Regions from separate parts of the Microbispora sp. CA-102843 genome, predicted to be linked through region 3. Evidence: riboswitches for the same ligand, from Rfam matches in the RefSeq annotation. Region 3 holds a riboswitch; each other region holds the start of a gene.

Region 1 (5,351 bases), 6.9 Mb from region 3:
CGCCGGACGCCGGGCAGGGTTGATGACGGCGACGGGCACGGCGAGTGAGACGGCGGCGGCCAAGATCCGGCGGGTCCTGCCCGAGCGGCTCGCTCGCAGGCTCGACACCGTGCTCGAATCCCTCGCCTTCACGGCTCCGCCCGGCGAGTTCGCCGCCCCGGAGACCACGGTCCTGCTGTCCGTCGCCGACGCGGTGCGCCATCGCCGGCCGATTTCGATCAGATACACCGCCGCCGACGGCCGGCGCAGCGAACGCACGCTGCATCCGTACGGGCTCGTCGCCCATTCGGGCCGGTGGTACGTCACGGGTGAGGATCCCGAGATCGGCGAGGATCGGACCTTCCGGCTGGATCGCATCGCGGACGCGAGGACCCTGCCCGGTTCGTTCGAGCCGCCCGCCGGGCTCGACGCGGCGCAGCACGTCTTGTCAGGGTTCGCCAAGGCTCCGTACCGGCATGAAGTGGTCCTGCGGATCCAGGGGACGGTCGAGCAGATCCGCGCCCGGCTTCCCGCCGGCGTCGCGACTGTGGAGGAGTCCCCGTCCGTGGGAGGCGCGGATCCCGAGACCGAGGGCTGGCTCCGCGTCGAGTTGCGAGCGGAGCGGCTCGACTGGTTGCCTCCGGTGCTCGCGTCGCTCGACCTGCCGTTCGTCATCGAGCGACCGGACGAGCTCCGCGGCCTTGTCGTCGCGCTCGCGGACCGGCTCGCGGCCTCCGCCCGCAGGGTCCCGCCCGCGCCGGGCACAGTCGTTGGCTGAAGCGCCCCTACTCGCGGCCGCCCACCGCGATCCCCGGGGAATCGGCCGCGGCTGCGTGCAGATAGTGGTCGATCGCGGCGAAGGTGGCCGCCGGCTGTTCGATGTGCGGCAGATGGCCGGCTTCCGGGATCACCTGCAGCCGGCCGTTCCCGAAGGCGTCGGCGTAGGCGGCTCCGTAGGCGGGGGTGACGATCCGGTCGCTTTCTCCCCACAGCAGGAGAGCGGGTACGTCGACGTGTCTCAGCCGGCGGAGCAGCTTGGGGTCGTGCATGTAGGGGTCGTTCGCCAGCGTGCGCATGGTGGCCATGTCGGCTGCCCGGCGCGCGAGTTGGTCGGCGGGGATGCCGGCCGGGTCGGCGTAGAAACGCTGCGAGTCGTGCCAGGCGTACTCGGCGACGCCGCGGGCGTCGAGGGAGAAGAAGTCGCGGATCGGCTCCCCGGGGATGTGCACGCCGACGGCGTCGACCAGCACCAGCCCGGTGATGATCCCCGCGGTGTCGCGTACGGCCATCTCGGCGGCGGTCCAGCCGCCGAGGGAGGAACCGACGACGAGGACGTCGCGCAGTCGCAGGCGATGCAGGCAGTGCAGGTAGGCCAGCGCGAGGTCGTCTATGCCGGTGAGCCATGGGGGGCGGTGGGTGCCGTCCCAGCCGGGGTGCGCAGGCGTGATGGTGTGTGTCGTCCGGGCAAGGTGCTGGGCGAGCCCGGAGACCGTGGCGGGGCCGCCGCCGCCGTGCAGGATCAGGGCCGGTCTGCCGGTTCCGGCCTCCGACACGGCGAGGGACAGGTCGTCATAGAGCGGGATGGTGTTCATGGACGCAGCATAACTAAGGATGTTTATTTAAACTACCTTAGTCTTGCACTAAACTCATGCCGTGCATGGCGATCTGCAAGTACTCGGACGAGCGGTCAAGCAGGCCCAGTATCGGCAGCACCGGGCCCTCGAGGGCGGGCTGTCGGCGATCGGCGCGACGCTGGCCCAGTGGGATGCCCTCCGGGCGATCAGCCGCTCTCCCGGGGCGTCGGCCCGGGAGCTGGCCGCGGCGACCTTCCAGTCCGAGCAGGCATTCGGAACCCTCGCCGGTCGGCTGGTGGCCCAGGGATGGATCGAGCGCAGGCCCGGGCGCGGCCGGCGCATCGAGCACCATCTCACCCCCTCCGGCGAGCAGATCCTGGACGCCGGGCACAAGGTCGCCGACGAGGTGCTCGCCAGGTGCTACACCGCCTTGTCGGACGCGGACCGCGGGACCCTGCTGGCCCTGCTCCAGCGCCTCATCGCGGAGGACGCGTAGTCCGTCAGGGTCCGGCGAACCGGCCGGACCCGGCGGAGATGCCCCTGGCGCTGGCAGGCGTCAGGACATCTCCGCCGAGGATGTCTCCATGGCTCAGAGTCAGACGCCGGGGCGCACGGCGGTGAGGAAGCTGCTCCTCCAGTAACCGTTGAGCTTGTCGACACTGACCACCGCGCCGCTGTGGGGAGCGCTGATCACCTTCTTGTGCCCCATGTACATGCCCACGTGCCCGCCGCCACTGGTGAAGATGAGGTCGCCAGGCTTGAGATGCGCCAGGGAGACCCTCTTCTTGACGGCGCTGAGCATGGACCACGTCGTCCGCGGGAGCTTGACGCCGGCCTTGCGCCAGGCGAACTGGACCAGCCCGGAGCAGTCGAATGCCCGTGGGCCCGTGGCACCCCACACGTACGGATCGCCGAGGTGCTTCTTCGCCACCTCGATGGCGTGCTCGGCCTTCTCCTGCTGGAGAGCGGACTTGGTGAGCTTCGTGTTCGCGGAGTCATCCGCCGTGGACGCCGCGGGGGCCTCGCCGTTGTACGGGGTGGTCACCGTAACGGGGGGCTCCGGCGGGATGACCGTCGAGGCGAGGGGTGGGGCTGTCACCTTTCCCGTCGCGGCGGCCGCGGGGAGTGCGCTCAATGCTCCTACAGAGGCAGTGAGAGCGGCGCTACTGATTGTGACGCAGGCAATGCGGAGCAGAGTGGTGGAGTTGGTAGACAGGGGATCTCTCCCTAGGGTCTTCCGCTTGCGCCTACCGGGTTAGCTGACGGATTCGGGCGGGGAAGTCGCCCTACGGCGCTGGCGCGCCGATTCACCCCAGACCTTCGTCGAAGGTCGATTGGTTCCCCGGCTCCGGGCCTCCTTGCTGCACGGATTCGGCATCACCGGCGCCCAGGGGGGCGGAGAGGACATGGCGACGGTGACTGTGGATGTCCTTCTCGAACACGGCCGGACCGGGTTCGCGACGGCGGCGTCACGGGGACCCCGCCGTAGGGCAAGGAAACTACCAAGTTGCCCCATATTGTCGCAAAGGGCGCCATAACGGTAAGGATCACCTAAAAAGGGTCAAAAGTTAAAAGCCGCAGGTCAGAGCGTCTCCGCGCAGGGAAGATGTGGTGCTCGTCACACGGGCCGAGCGCTTCCCGGGCCGCCAAGGCGCGGGCGTACAGTCCGCGAACGGCTCGCGTGGGGTGGCTTCCCTCGGCGCACCCCGGTCGATCCCAACCGCCGCGGGTGATCTCCCTACGGCTTCACGAGGGCGGTGGTCACCACTTCGGAGGCGTCGGCGGGTCCGTATCGGGCTTCCGGGACGTTCCGTCCGAGCCGTACGACGACCGTGTCCGAGCCGGGATCGACCTGGATGACCTGGCCGCCGAAGCCCAGTGCCCAGTACATGTCGTGAGGTGCGCCGTCGACCAGGCGCCGATGTGGGGCGGTGGAACTCTGCTCTCGCGTACTGGGCTTCAGCGGGTCGTCGACGACGGGACCGCGGGCGTTCACCCACCACAGGTAGCCGTAGGCGGCGTTCACCTTCTGCGACGGCCGGCCGGTCGCCGCCTCGACCCACCGACGGGGGACGATCTGCTTCCCTTGCCAGTTGCCTTCGCGGAGGAAGAGGTAGCCGAAGCGGGCCATGTCCTCGCAGGTGGAGTTCAGGCCGGAGAACATGTTGGTGTTGCCGGCTCCGTCGCGGGTCATCCTCGAGCGGCTCATGCCGATGAGGCCGAACAGTCTTTCCTGCGCGTATGCCGCGGGACTCCGCCCGGTCGCCTTCGTGAGCACGGCGTCGAGCGTCTGGATGGCGGAGTTGTTGTATGCCCAGACGTCTCCGCGGGCCGCGTCCTGGGCAAGGCCGACGGCGAAGCCCGTACGATCGGCTGCCCGGACGAGGCGACGGTAGTCGGTGTCGAAATCCCAGTGCCGACCGGAGACGTTGCTCAGGATGTCCTTGATCGTGACGTTTTCGGAGGAGGTGCCCACCCACTCGGGGACGTACTCAGACACCTTGTCATCGACGGAAAGTCCGCCCTCCGCTTCGGCGATGCCGATCAGAGTGCTGGAGTAGGACTTGGTCGCGGAGAAGACCTCCTGGCTGGTGGTCGCGTCGGTGCCGTTCCAGTACCAGTCGGCCACGAGCCGCCCGTGCCGGATCACGACCAGGCAGTTCGCGCCTCTCTTTCCGGCATCGAGAGCGATCTTGTCTAACCGGGCGCGATCGAAACCGGCGTCGATCGGGTTGATGCGGCGCCATTCCGCTCCCTGGTAGGCGGTCGGGAGGATGGCTGACGGGGTGGAAGAACCTGTCCGCGTCTGCGGTGGTGCGGTCCGGGATCCGGCCGAGCACGCCGATCCGAAGACGGCGGCCGCGAGACCCAGCGTCAGGGCGCCCCGTGGGATGAGGGACTCGCTCCGCCGCCTGCTCACCTCTCTGCCCTCGGCCACGTCTCAGTCGGTACGAGCGAACGGCGACCGCGCCACCGGTTCACGGCGGGGCGAGGTCGGGTGGTCACCCCGTACGCCAGAACGTGCCGTTGGCCGAGGGGTCGTCGGGGTCGCCCTGCGGCACCGTGAATCCCGCACCCCACAGCGTCGCCGTCCCGGGCCTGCGCGCGATCGAGAACAGGACGGCGTCGGTGCCGGTCTTCCGAGGGATCGGGGTGCTCCGCCACGTCGAACCCGTGACGTGCCACAGGGTGGAGTTCCAGTTGCTCTGCACGACCCACACGCCACCCTTGCCGTCGGGCTCCACCTCCGTGTACGGCTGTGCGTTGACGGTGCCGACCGAGGCGGTCCACGAGCTGCCGTTCCAGCGCATGACCAGGGTGCGGCTGTAGGTCACGTCGTCACCCTCGTCGTCGGCGCCCTCCCAGGTGACGCCGCCGACGGCCCACACGTTGCCGGGGCTCACGACGGCGATGTCGTTGAGGACCGCGGCGGCGTCAGGAGCGGGAAGCTTGATCGCGGGCGTGGGCACCAGCGCCCAGGACCTTCCGTTCCACCGCATGATCGCGGCACGATCGCCCTTGGTCCCCGCCGCCCAGACGTCGGCGGCCTTGTACGCGTCGACGGCGGCGGCGCGGGCCGGCAGCCGGACGCTCTTCCACGAGGACCCGGTCCAGTGCCTGGCCGAGGCCGAGGACTCGGCGACCGCCCACACGTCCTTCGCACCCGTTCCGTCGGCGTCCGTCGCGGAGAAGCCGCTGCCGAGCGAGACGGTGGTCCACGCGCGGCCGTTCCACCGAGCGGCCTTCCCCGGGCCGAAGACCCATACGTCCTTGTTCGAGGTGGCCGCCACGGCCTTC
Region 2 (5,351 bases), 4.6 Mb from region 3:
GGAGGCCGTGCGCGCCAGCCGGATGGACATCGCCGTCGCCCTCGGCACCGCCGGGCTGGTGAACATGGCGATGCTGACCGTGGCCGCCGCCACGTTCGGCGGCGGCGATCCCGGCAGCCTGCAGGCCGTCCACGCCGGTCTCGGGCAGGTCCTCGGCCCCGGGGCGGCCGTCGCGTTCGCGCTCGCCCTGCTCGCCTCCGGCCTGGCCTCCTCCAGCGTGGGGACCTACGCCGGGCAGGTGATCACGGCGGGGTTCCTGCGCCGCCGCGTGCCGCTCCTGGCGCGGCGCCTGATCACGATCCTCCCGGCCATGGCGGTCCTGGCCGTCGGGGTGAATCCCACGCGGGCGCTCGTGCTGAGCCAGGTCGCGCTGTCCTTCGGCATCCCGTTCGCGCTGGTCCCGCTCGTGGCGTTCACCAGCAGCAGGAAGCTGATGGGCGACCTCGTCAACCGCCGCCTCACCACCGTCGCCGGCGTCGTCGTCGCCACCGTGATCAGCGCGCTGAACGGATTCCTCCTCGTGGAGGTGTTCACCGGCTGAGGCGGCCTTCCGTCACAGCAGTGCGGCGAACCGGGCCGCGACGAGGTCCCAGCGCCACTCCTCCTCTATCCAGGCCCGGCCCTTCTCGCCCATCGCCCGGGCGCGGGCCGGGTCGGCCAGCAGGTCGCACAGCGCGCCGGCCACCGCCGTGTGCGACGTGCCGTCGACCACCAGGCCCGTCTCGCCGTGCCGTACGGCGTCGGGGGCGCCTCCGGAGGAGCCCGCGACCACCGGCAGCCCGGTGGCCGACGCCTCCAGGTAGACGATGCCGAGGCCCTCGACGTCGAGCCCCCCGAACCTGCTGCGGCAGGGCATGGCGAACACGTCGCCCGCGTCGTAGTAGGCCGGGAGGGACGCCCAGGGGACCGACCCGGTGACGACCACCGAACCGCGCAGGCCTGCCCGGGCGGCTGCCCGCTCCAGCGACCGCCGCAAGGGGCCGCCGCCGACCAGGAGCAGGGCCGCGCCGGGAACCCGCCGCAGGACGAGCGGCCAGGCCCGCAGCAGCACGTCCTGGCCCTTGCGCGGCACCAGCCGGGAGACGCACACGACCACCGGCCGGTCGCCCAGGCCGAGCGACGCGCGGACCCGGTCGCCGCCCGCCCCCGGGTGGAAGGCGGCGGTGTCCACGCCGGGCGCGAGCCGTACGAGCCTGGGGGCGGCGACGACCCGGGCGATCCGGCGGCGGGTGTAGTCGCCGAGATAGGTCACGGCGTCGGCCCCCGCGCCGATGCGGCGCAGCAGGGCGCGCGCGCCGGGCAGGCGGGCCCACGACGCCTCGTGCCCGTGGGTGAGCATGACGATCCGGCCCGCGCCCGCGGCGCGCAGGACGGGAGCGAGCAGCCCCAGCGGCGCCGCCGCGCCGAAGACGACGGTGGCGCCGTCCTCGACCAGCGCCGCCGCCCTCCTCGCCACCGAGCGCGTTGGCAGCATCAGCGAGGAGGGATGACGGACCACCTCGTACGGCTGGCGGGCGTCGAACTCCTCGCATCCCTTCCAGCGCGGGGCGTACACGACCACAGAGCCGGGTGGCCTGCGCGAGGCGAGGCCGTGCACGAACGCCTGGATGCCGCCCGGTCTGGGCGGGAAGTCGTTCGTGACGATCAGCGTCCGCTTCGTCATCCTCACCCCCGCTGCCGGCGTGGTCGCGCGGTCCGCCCGCGCGCCGCCCGGGAACGCATTGTTGCAGCCGCGGTCGCCACCGTCGCCCAGTCGTGATCAGGACCGGGCGAGCCGTTCACGCGCGTACGACCGCCATTCGCGGGTCAGGCCGTCGGCGGTCAGTCCGAGCACCTCCCGCAGGGCGGCGCCGATGTCCTCGCGCAGCGCGGCGCGGTAGAGGGCGACCAGTCTCCGCTCGCCGAACCGGGCGGCGATGTAGCGGCAGGCCAGCCACGCCTCCTCGTACGCCTGGGCGGGCCTGGCGGCGAAGTCGGCGGGCCCCGGCAGGGTGTTGAGCGCCGTCCTCCCGGCGGCCACGTCGGCGGCCAGTTCGGCGGCCACCGTACGGACCGGCAGTCCGCTGTCCAGGTAGCCCACGTAGTCGGCGAAGCCCTCCATGAGCCACATCGGCACGGCGCGGGGACCGGCGGTCGCGACGTGCGTCAGCTCGTGGGTCACGACGACCAGGCGGCCGGTCGCGGACAGGCGGGCGAACGCGGCCGGCTGCACGATCACCCGGCCGCCGGTCGCGACGGCCGCCAGGCCGTCCACCTTCGCCGGCGCGGCCAGCACGGCGGCCTGCTCCTCGGTGCGCGGCACGAGGACCACCGCGCCGCCGTACCCGCCCCAGACCCTCGTCACCGTACGGCCCGCCCGATCGGCCAGCGCGGCGATCTCGGCGACCAGCGGCCGGGGCGACCCGGCGACGACGGCGCTCGCGCCGCGGGCGACGGAGGCGCCGGTCCACATGCCCGGATGCTCCCGCACGGCGGCGCGGGCATCCAGCCGCAGGGAAAGCAGCGGGTCGGGCGGGGCCGCGGCGGCGGGGCCGGCCAGCAGCGCGGCCAGCGCGACGGACGCGGCCGCGATCCTGCGGGGCCGATTTCCAAGGTGGCGCCGATCGGCCTCGGCGCGCACGGCCGGCACGACCCCGGGCACGCCGCTCGTGGCAGTCACGCCGAGCATGGTAACCAGCACATGCCACGGCCCCGTCCACCTCGGCGAGGTGGACGGGGCCGTAAGGACGGCGCCGGTCGAGGGGGCTGGTGACCGGTGCCCGTCAGACGCCTGGGCGGACGGCACCCACGAAGGTGCTCCTCCTGTAGGCGTCCAGCTTGTCGATCCTGACCCGCGTGCCGCTGTGCGGAGCGTGGATCATCTTGCCGTGCCCGACGTACATGCCGACGTGGCCGCCGCCGCTGGTGAAGATCAGGTCACCGGGCTCGAAGTGGCCCCAGGACACCTTCTTCCTGACCGCGCTGCGGATGGACCACGTCGTGCGCGGCAGCCGTACGCCCGCCTTGCGCCAGGCGTACTGGACCAGGCCCGAGCAGTCGAACGCGCCCGGTCCCGTGGCCCCGTAGCGGTAGGGGTCGCCGATCTGCTTCTCTGCGACCTTCACCGCGCGCCGGGCCTTGGCCGCCTGGAGCACGGCCCTGCTGACCTTCCGCTTGGCGGTGTGCTTCTTCGTCCGCTGCTTCTTCGCCGCAGCCTTGCGTGCGGCGGTGCTCGCGCTCGTCGCGGTGGCCGTCTTCGTCGCTGTGGGCGTCTTGACGACCGTGACCGTCACCGTGTCGGCCGTCGCCGGATGCGCACCGGCGACCCCTACGGATGCCGTCAAAGCGGCACCACCAAGGGCAATTCGGGCAAGACGGGACAGACTAGCGGGGGTGGTAGACAGGATCTCTCCTCGGGTCTTCCGCTCACGCCTACCGGGTTAGCTGACGGGTTCGGGCGGGGAAGTCGCCCTACGGCGCGCGATGCGCCGATTCACCCCGGACCTTCACGTGAAGGTCGATGGTTCCCCGGCTCCGTGCCTCCTGACTGCACGGACTCGGCAGGACACCGGCGCCGGGGGGTTCCGCTAAGGGGAGGGTGATGAAGGGCGCCGATGACGGTGGATGACTGCACGCGACCGGCCGGCCGGACCGGGTTCGCGGCGGCGAGGCGTGCTCGCCGCGGCCCAGAAGCTACCGAGGACCCGCCGCGTTCGGCAAAGCCCTCCCGCCGGATAAAGATCGGATAACGAAGGCCGCGGAGAAGAAACCGCAGCTTACCCGCACCGCGAACGGCTAAATGTGACTCTGGTCACAATCTCTGCACCAGCGGCGAAATCTGGTCACAGGAGTCACAAAAGGTACAAACGATCACAGAGACGGCTGGGCCCTCAGGGACGCACAGCTCCTATCGCGTGATACTCGGCGAGTGTGACAATCTTCACAACATCGCCGGTCTGCGGAGCGTGGACGACCTTGCCGTCTCCGGCGTAGATGCCGACGTGCCCGTATCCGGCGTGCCAGAGCAGGTCGCCCGGCTGGAGCTCGTCCAGCGAGACCCTGCGGCTCGCGCCCCAGGCCCACTGCTCGTAACTGGTCCGGGGCAGCGACACGCCCGCGGCCGCCCACGCGGCCTGCACGAGCCCTGAGCAGTCCCAGGCGTCCGGCCCGGCGCCCCCGTAGCGGTACGGCTTGCCGACCTGCTTGTAGGCGAACTGGAGGGCCGACAGCGCGTTGCCGGACGCCGGTCCGGTGTAGACGACGCCGGCGCTGTTGGGGTTGCCGGGGTTGTACGTCCCGAGCGAGCGCAGCAGCTTCATCTGCTCTCTGACGAGCTTGTCGACCTCGTCCTTCTCGTCGGCGAGCTCGCCCCTGACGTCGGTGGCCTCCTTGTACAGCGTCTTGCTCCGGTCGCGGCGGTCCTTGAGGTCCTTGATGGCGCCCTCGTACGCCTTGAGCCGCCCGGCTCGCTCGGCCGACATGTGGTTGAGCGTGGCGAGACCGCTGAGCATGGCATCGGGGTTGGAGCTGTAGAAGACGCCGCCCCACGACCCCATCTCGCCGACCTGGTAGCTGCTGACGGCCATCGAGACCAGCCCGGAGCGGAGCGCCTCGACCCGGACGTTCTGCTTCTTGTAGTCGTCGTTGATGGCGAGGTACTTCTGCTTCGCGTTCTTCCACTTCTCGTTGGCCGCGTTGTAGCGGTCCACGAGCTTGTCGGCCTGCTGGTTGAGCTTGCTCAGCTTCGCCTTGGCCTGCGCGACTGTGGGCTTCGGATCCGCCTGCGCGCCCGCAATCGGCGTCAGCAGGACCACGGCGGCCAACCCGGCGGCCACCGGCACACGCCCTCGCACTGAGGCCCCCTTTAGATCAACGAAACCTGCGGCGCGACTCTATCTAGGCGATCTTGATGCTTCAACCTATTCGCAGGTATTCGCGGCAGTCATCACCCAGGGTGACGGCGTGGGGCCGGAGCGCGCGTACGGCGCTTCAGCCGCGGCCGAGACGACGCAGCAACAGGAGCGAGGGCACCGGCCGGGCGCCCATGCGGCGCACCGACTCGGCCACCTCCCGGTCGGAGGAGACCACCGCGATGGCCCGCCCCGGCGGCTCCGCACGCACCAGCGTGCGGATCAGGTCGTCGGCGATCTCCCCGGGCGCGCTGAACATCACCCGCACTCCGCGCGGAGCGGACACCTGGACGGGCCCGTTCAGCTCGGCGCCGTCGAACACGCACGTCACCTCCGCCCGCGTCTGCACGGCGAGTCCGCCGAGCCCGGTCAGCAGCCGGGCCCGCTGGTCGGCGAGGGTCAGCGACGGGTAACCGGTCTTGGTCACGTTGTAGCCGTCGACGATCAGATGCAGATGGGGGA
Region 3 (5,351 bases):
GGGCAGTGGGAGCTGCCGACTCCCTGTGTCGACTGGGACGTCCGGGGGCTCGTCAACCATGTCGTGGCCGAGAATCTGTGGGCCCCCGAGCTGCTGTCCGGCCGTACGGTCGCCGAGGTGGGGGACTCCTTCGAGGGCGACGTGCTCGGCGACGATCCGCTCAAGGCGTTCGAGGCGTCCGCGCAGGGCGCCGTCCACGCGGTGTACGCCGAGGGTGCCCTGACCAGCGTGACCCACCTGTCCTTCGGCGACGTGCTGGGTGAGGAGTACATCACCGAGCTGTTCGCGGACGCGCTCATCCACACCTGGGACCTGGCACGTGCCATCGGCGGGCCGGAACGGCTCGACCCCGAGCTCGTCGCCTCCTGCTCGGAATGGTTCGAGAAGGCGCGGGAGGACTATCGCGAGGCGGGAGTGATCGGGGACGAGCGGGACGTCCCGGCCGGCGCCGACCAGCAGACTCACCTGCTCGCCGCCTGGGGCAGGAACCTTTAAGCCCTACCGCGCAGGGCCTACCGCAGGTCCTACCGTCCTGTGGGCCGCCTGCCGTGGTTGGCCTTCTTCTTCTTGCGTGCCTTCGACTTGCGTGCGCGCCTGCCCATCACGACCGCCTTCCGTCGAGTACGGCTTTCGCTCACTGTCCTCCCCCCGGACCGCCGGCGACAAGTACGGGGACCCAACTCAACATGTCTCCACGCATGTGGGGCATAATTTGTTTGAATCTGTTGACAGGAGTGGTGGATGCTGGCCCAGCAACGGCAGCAGGCGATCCTGGAGAGGGTACGCAGAACCGGCGGGGTGCGCGTCGCGCAGCTCGTACGCGACCTCGGGGTCTCGGACATGACGATCCGCCGCGACCTGGAGGTCCTCGCGGAGCGCGGCCTGATCGTCAAGGTGCACGGCGGGGCGACCGCCACCGGCACCGGCTCGACGGAGGAGCCGGGCTTCGCGGCCAAGTCGGTGCGGCAGCAGGCCGAGAAGGAGGCCATCGCCCGCCGGGCCGCCATGCTCGTGAGGCCGGGCAGCTCCGTCGCCCTGTCGGCCGGGACCACGACCTGGACACTGGCCCACCATCTGGTGGACGTGCCCGAGCTGACCGTCATCACCAACTCCGTGCAGGTGGCCGACGTCTTCCATCGGGCGGGACGGCCCGACCAGACCGTGGTGCTGGTGGGAGGCGTGCGCACGCCCTCCGACGCGCTGGTCGGCCCGGTGGCCGTGGCGGCCGTCCGCTCCCTGAACGTCGACACGCTCATGCTCGGCGTGCACGGCATGAGCGTCCGGGCGGGTTACACCACGCCCAACCTGCTGGAGGCGGAGACCGACCGCGCCCTCATCGCGGCCGCCCAGCAGCTCGTGGTCCTGGCCGACCACACGAAGTGGGGAACGATCGGCATCAGCACGATCGCCGCCCTCGGCGAGGCCAGCGTGGTCGTGAGCGACGTCGGCCTGCCGGAGGAGGGGCGCGCCGCGCTGTCGGAGCACGCCGGCGAACTCCTCCTCACCGATCCGTCCGGGGAAACCGAGCTGGAGACCGCACTGTGACGCCGGGCCGAACCTTGACACCGGATACCGCACTGTGAAGCTGGAGACCGCTCTGTGAAGCGCACCATCACCCATCTCGCCGACGGCCGTGAGCTGATCTACTTCGACCGGCGCGACGACGCCGACCACAGCGCCACCGACACCAGGGACCTGCCGCCGCGCCCGCTCTCCTCCGAGCTGCGCTACGACCCCCTGATGGACGAGTGGGTGGCCGTCGCCCGGCACCGCCAGACGCGCACCCACCTGCCGTCCGCCGAGGAGTGCCCGCTCTGCCCGGCCCATCCCGGCTCGGAGATCCCCTCGCCGTACGAGGTGGCGGTGTTCGAGAACCGCTTCCCGTCGTTCAGCTTCAACACCGGCGCGTACGAGCAGGTGGGCGGGCTGAGCGAGGTGCGTCCGGGGATCGGGCGATGTGAGGTCGTCTGCTTCACCTCCGACCACGACGCGTCGTTCAGCTCGCTGAGCGACGAGCAGGCCGAGCTGGTCGTCGAGGCGTGGGCCGACCGCACGGCCGAGCTGGCCTCGCTGCCCGGTGTGGAGCAGGTCTTCTGCTTCGAGAACCGCGGCGCCGAGATCGGCATCACGCTGCCGCACCCCCACGGGCAGATCTACGCCTATCCGTACGTCACGCCGCGTTCCCGGCAGATGCTGGACGCCGCCGCCCGCCATCAGGGCGGCAACCTGTTCGCGGACGTCCTGGCCGCCGAGCGGAGGGGGCCCCGGGTGGTGGCCGCCAACGAGCACTGGACGGCCTTCGTCCCTGCCGCCGCGCGCTACCCGTTCGAGGTGCACGTCTACCCGCACCGTCGGGTCCCCGACATCCCCGCGCTGTCGCCCGAGGAGCGGGCCGCGTTCGCGCCGCTCTACATCGAGGTGCTGCGCCGCCTGGACGGACTGTTCGGCGTCGTCATGCCGTACGTCGCGGCCTGGCACCAGGCCCCGGTCACCTACCGCCGCGACCTCGCCTACCTCCACCTGCAGCTCTTCACGATCAGGCGCGCGCCGAACAAGCTGAAGTATCTCGCCGGATCGGAGTCGGCAATGGGCGCGTTCGTCAACGACGTGCTCCCGGAGGAGGCCGCCCGGATGCTCCGCGAGGCGGTAACGGCTTGATCTCCGAATGGTTGCGACTTGGGTGGCAGCCGCGCTTTCTTTACCATTAGTATCCCTCACACCGGCTGTCACAGCCGGTACGCCTAATCCCGGGCGCCTCGCCCGGGAGCCGGGGACCCAACCACGCACCTGGGGTCAAGGCAGTCGCCTGCCCGGGCTTCTCCAGCCCGAACCCGTCAGCTAACCCGGTCGGCAGATGGAGAGGAGTGGGCGCTGCCCCGCGCGTTCCCCCTGGCTGTCGGCGTGCTCACCTCGGCCGTCCTCGTGTTCGGCGCGGCCGCCCCGGGCGCCGCCGACCCCAAGCCGACGGAGAAGCAGCTCAAGAAGGAGCTGTCGGACCTGCGGAAGAAGGTCGACCGGCTGATCGGCGACTACAACGCCAAACGCGTCGCGCTCGCCAAGGCCCGCGTCGAGGAGAAGGCGGCACGCGGCCGGCTGGTCAAGGCGGAGGCCGACTACGAGGCCGCCAGCAACGCCGTACGGCAGATGGCCGGGCTGCGCTACCAGACCGAGAGCGCGATGGCGCTGCCCGACATGAACACCGCCGCGCTGAACTACCAGCTCAAGGAGGAGCAGGCCGCCAGGCTCGCGCGCTTCGACCAGGTCCGCGACGAACGGCAGCGGGCCGCGGACGCCGCCAAGACGCTGACCGAACAGCTCAAGGCGCAGGCCGCCGTGGTCGCCGGGCAGCGCGAGGACGCCGAGGATCTCATCGACGAGATCAAGGACAAGCTCGACGCGCTGATCCCGATCGCGCCGGGCAAGCGCGTGGGTGGGTCGTGGGCGCCGGAGCTGCCCAGCGGCTCCGACAACATCACGCCGCGGATGCGGCTCATGCGCACCGAGGTCGAAAAGCACTTCGATCTGCAGTTCCCGATCGGCTGCTACCGCGCCGAGAACAGCGGCGAGCACCCCCTCGGGCGCGCCTGCGACTTCATGATGAGCTCGGGCGGCGCCATGCCCTCCGCCGAGATGAAGGCACTCGGCGACAGCGTGGCCGCCTGGGCCATCAAGAACGGGCCGAAGCTGGGCGTGATGTACGTGATCTGGCAGCAGCGCATCTACAACCTCGGCCATCCGGGCTGGCGCACCATGTCCGACCGTGGCGGAATCACCGCCAACCACTACGACCACGTGCACATCTCGATGTACTGATCGGGCAGGCCGCCTGACGCGACGGCCCTTACGATCAGTTCATGCGTGCTGCGTATCAAGGGGCCCTGGTGATGAAGCGCGGTAACCGCCGTGGCTGACCTCACGGCGGACTTGTTCGTGTCGCTGGACGGCTTCGCCGCCGGCGTGGACGTGGGTGCCTTCTTCGACTACCCGGGTCCCGACCTCGACGCGTGGATACGTGAGGCGACCGACGAGCCTCAGCTGATGCTCATGGGGCGCGTCACCTATGAGGCGCTGGCGGCGATCTCGTCCGCGGCCACCGACGAGGCGAGCACCCGGATGAACGACCTGCCGAAGGCCGTCTTCTCCAACACCCTGCGCGAGCCGCTCGTCTGGAAGAACACCCGGCTCGTACGCGGCGATCTCGCCGAGCAGGTTCGGGCGCTCAAGCAGGAGTCGGACGTGCCGCTGCGCTCGATCGGCAGCCTCAGCCTGGTCAGAAGCCTGATGGAGCTGGGGTTGGTCGACCGGCTCCGGCTGATGGTCTTTCCCCTCACCTTGGGCGGCGACGGCCGGGAGCCCGCCTACGCCGGCTATCCCCGCACAGGGCTGGAGCTGGCCGCCACCAGGGTCCTTGACTCGTGCCTCGTCCTGCTCGAATACCGGCCCGCCCAGCTCTGATTGATGTGGCTCCGCGCCACGGCTCGGGGCAAGATGCCAGAATGACCGAAACACGTATCGATCCTCCCGCCGCCGCGGGAGAGCGCGCGATGCTGCGCGCCTGGCTGGACTGGCACCGTGAGACCCTCGCGATGAAGTGCGAGGGCCTCACGGAGGAACAGCTCCGGCTGCGCTCCGTGCCGCCCTCCAGCATGTCGCTGCTCGGCCTCGTACGGCACATGGCCGACGTGGAGCGGGGCTGGTTCCGGCGGCGGATCAACGGCGAGGACCTCGGCAGCATCTACTACAGCGACGACGACCCTGACGGCGAGTTCGACAACGTCGACACCGCGTCGGCCGAGGAGGCCTTCGCCACCTGGCGCGCGGAGATCGAGCACGCGCGTGCGGCCGAGGAGGCCTGCGCCGACCTGGACGTGCCGGCGAAGGAGGCCCGCCTGGGCGTCCACTACTCGCTGCGCTGGATCATGTGCCACATGATCGAGGAGTACGCCCGCCACAACGGCCACGCCGATCTGCTGCGCGAGCGCATCGACGGGGCGACGGGCGAGTAGCGCCGCTGCCCGGCTGGGCTCAGCCGGACAGGCGGACCGGGTTGACGAGGTCGGCGTAGATGAGAAGGCCGCCCATGACGACCAGCAGGGCCGCCATGACGTACGTCAGCGGGAGCGCCTTGGCCACGTCCACGTAACCGGGGACGGGCCGACGGCGCACCCGCGCGAAGGCCCGCTTGACGCCCTCCCACAGCCCGCCGGCGATGTGGCCGCCGTCCAGCGGCAGCAGCGGGATCAGGTTGAACATGCCCACCGCGAGGTTCAGCCCGGCCAGCAGGTTGATGAAGATTTCGATCTTGTTCTCGACCGAGAGGTCCGATGCGGCGATCTCACCGCCGATGCGGC

Evidence for each region. Region 3 has a riboswitch for cyclic di-AMP ahead of ACQEVJ_RS09910 (coiled-coil domain-containing protein). Riboswitches for the same ligand answer to the same signal wherever they lie in the genome.
Region 1: it holds a riboswitch for cyclic di-AMP, as region 3 does, so the genes downstream of both, ACQEVJ_RS41865 (C40 family peptidase) here and ACQEVJ_RS09910 (coiled-coil domain-containing protein) in region 3, are expected to answer to the same signal.
Region 2: it holds a riboswitch for cyclic di-AMP, as region 3 does, so the genes downstream of both, ACQEVJ_RS31230 (C40 family peptidase) here and ACQEVJ_RS09910 (coiled-coil domain-containing protein) in region 3, are expected to answer to the same signal.

The regions. Positions count from the first base shown of each region.
Region 1 is NZ_JBNJNF010000001.1:8,998,192-9,003,542, reverse strand. It holds gene ACQEVJ_RS41880 (helix-turn-helix transcriptional regulator) at 1-757, shown strand, start outside; gene ACQEVJ_RS41875 (alpha/beta fold hydrolase) at 765-1,571, opposite strand; gene ACQEVJ_RS41870 (MarR family winged helix-turn-helix transcriptional regulator) at 1,633-2,049, shown strand; gene ACQEVJ_RS41865 (C40 family peptidase) at 2,149-2,688, opposite strand; cyclic di-AMP (ydaO/yuaA leader) riboswitch at 2,783-2,940, opposite strand; gene ACQEVJ_RS41860 (serine hydrolase domain-containing protein) at 3,292-4,491, opposite strand; gene ACQEVJ_RS41855 (hypothetical protein) at 4,556-5,351, opposite strand, start outside.
Region 2 is NZ_JBNJNF010000001.1:6,739,862-6,745,212, forward strand. It holds gene ACQEVJ_RS31215 (Nramp family divalent metal transporter) at 1-541, shown strand, start outside; gene ACQEVJ_RS31220 (glycosyltransferase family 4 protein) at 554-1,663, opposite strand; gene ACQEVJ_RS31225 (hypothetical protein) at 1,760-2,659, opposite strand; gene ACQEVJ_RS31230 (C40 family peptidase) at 2,763-3,323, opposite strand; cyclic di-AMP (ydaO/yuaA leader) riboswitch at 3,398-3,552, opposite strand; gene ACQEVJ_RS31235 (C40 family peptidase) at 3,870-4,832, opposite strand; gene ACQEVJ_RS31240 (NYN domain-containing protein) at 4,969-5,351, opposite strand, start outside.
Region 3 is NZ_JBNJNF010000001.1:2,117,695-2,123,045, reverse strand. It holds gene ACQEVJ_RS09925 (TIGR03086 family metal-binding protein) at 1-495, shown strand, start outside; gene ACQEVJ_RS09920 (DeoR/GlpR family DNA-binding transcription regulator) at 742-1,545, shown strand; gene galT (galactose-1-phosphate uridylyltransferase) at 1,600-2,658, shown strand; cyclic di-AMP (ydaO/yuaA leader) riboswitch at 2,729-2,867, shown strand; gene ACQEVJ_RS09910 (coiled-coil domain-containing protein) at 2,902-3,813, shown strand; gene ACQEVJ_RS09905 (dihydrofolate reductase family protein) at 3,904-4,455, shown strand; gene ACQEVJ_RS09900 (DinB family protein) at 4,497-5,006, shown strand; gene ACQEVJ_RS09895 (M50 family metallopeptidase) at 5,026-5,351, opposite strand, start outside.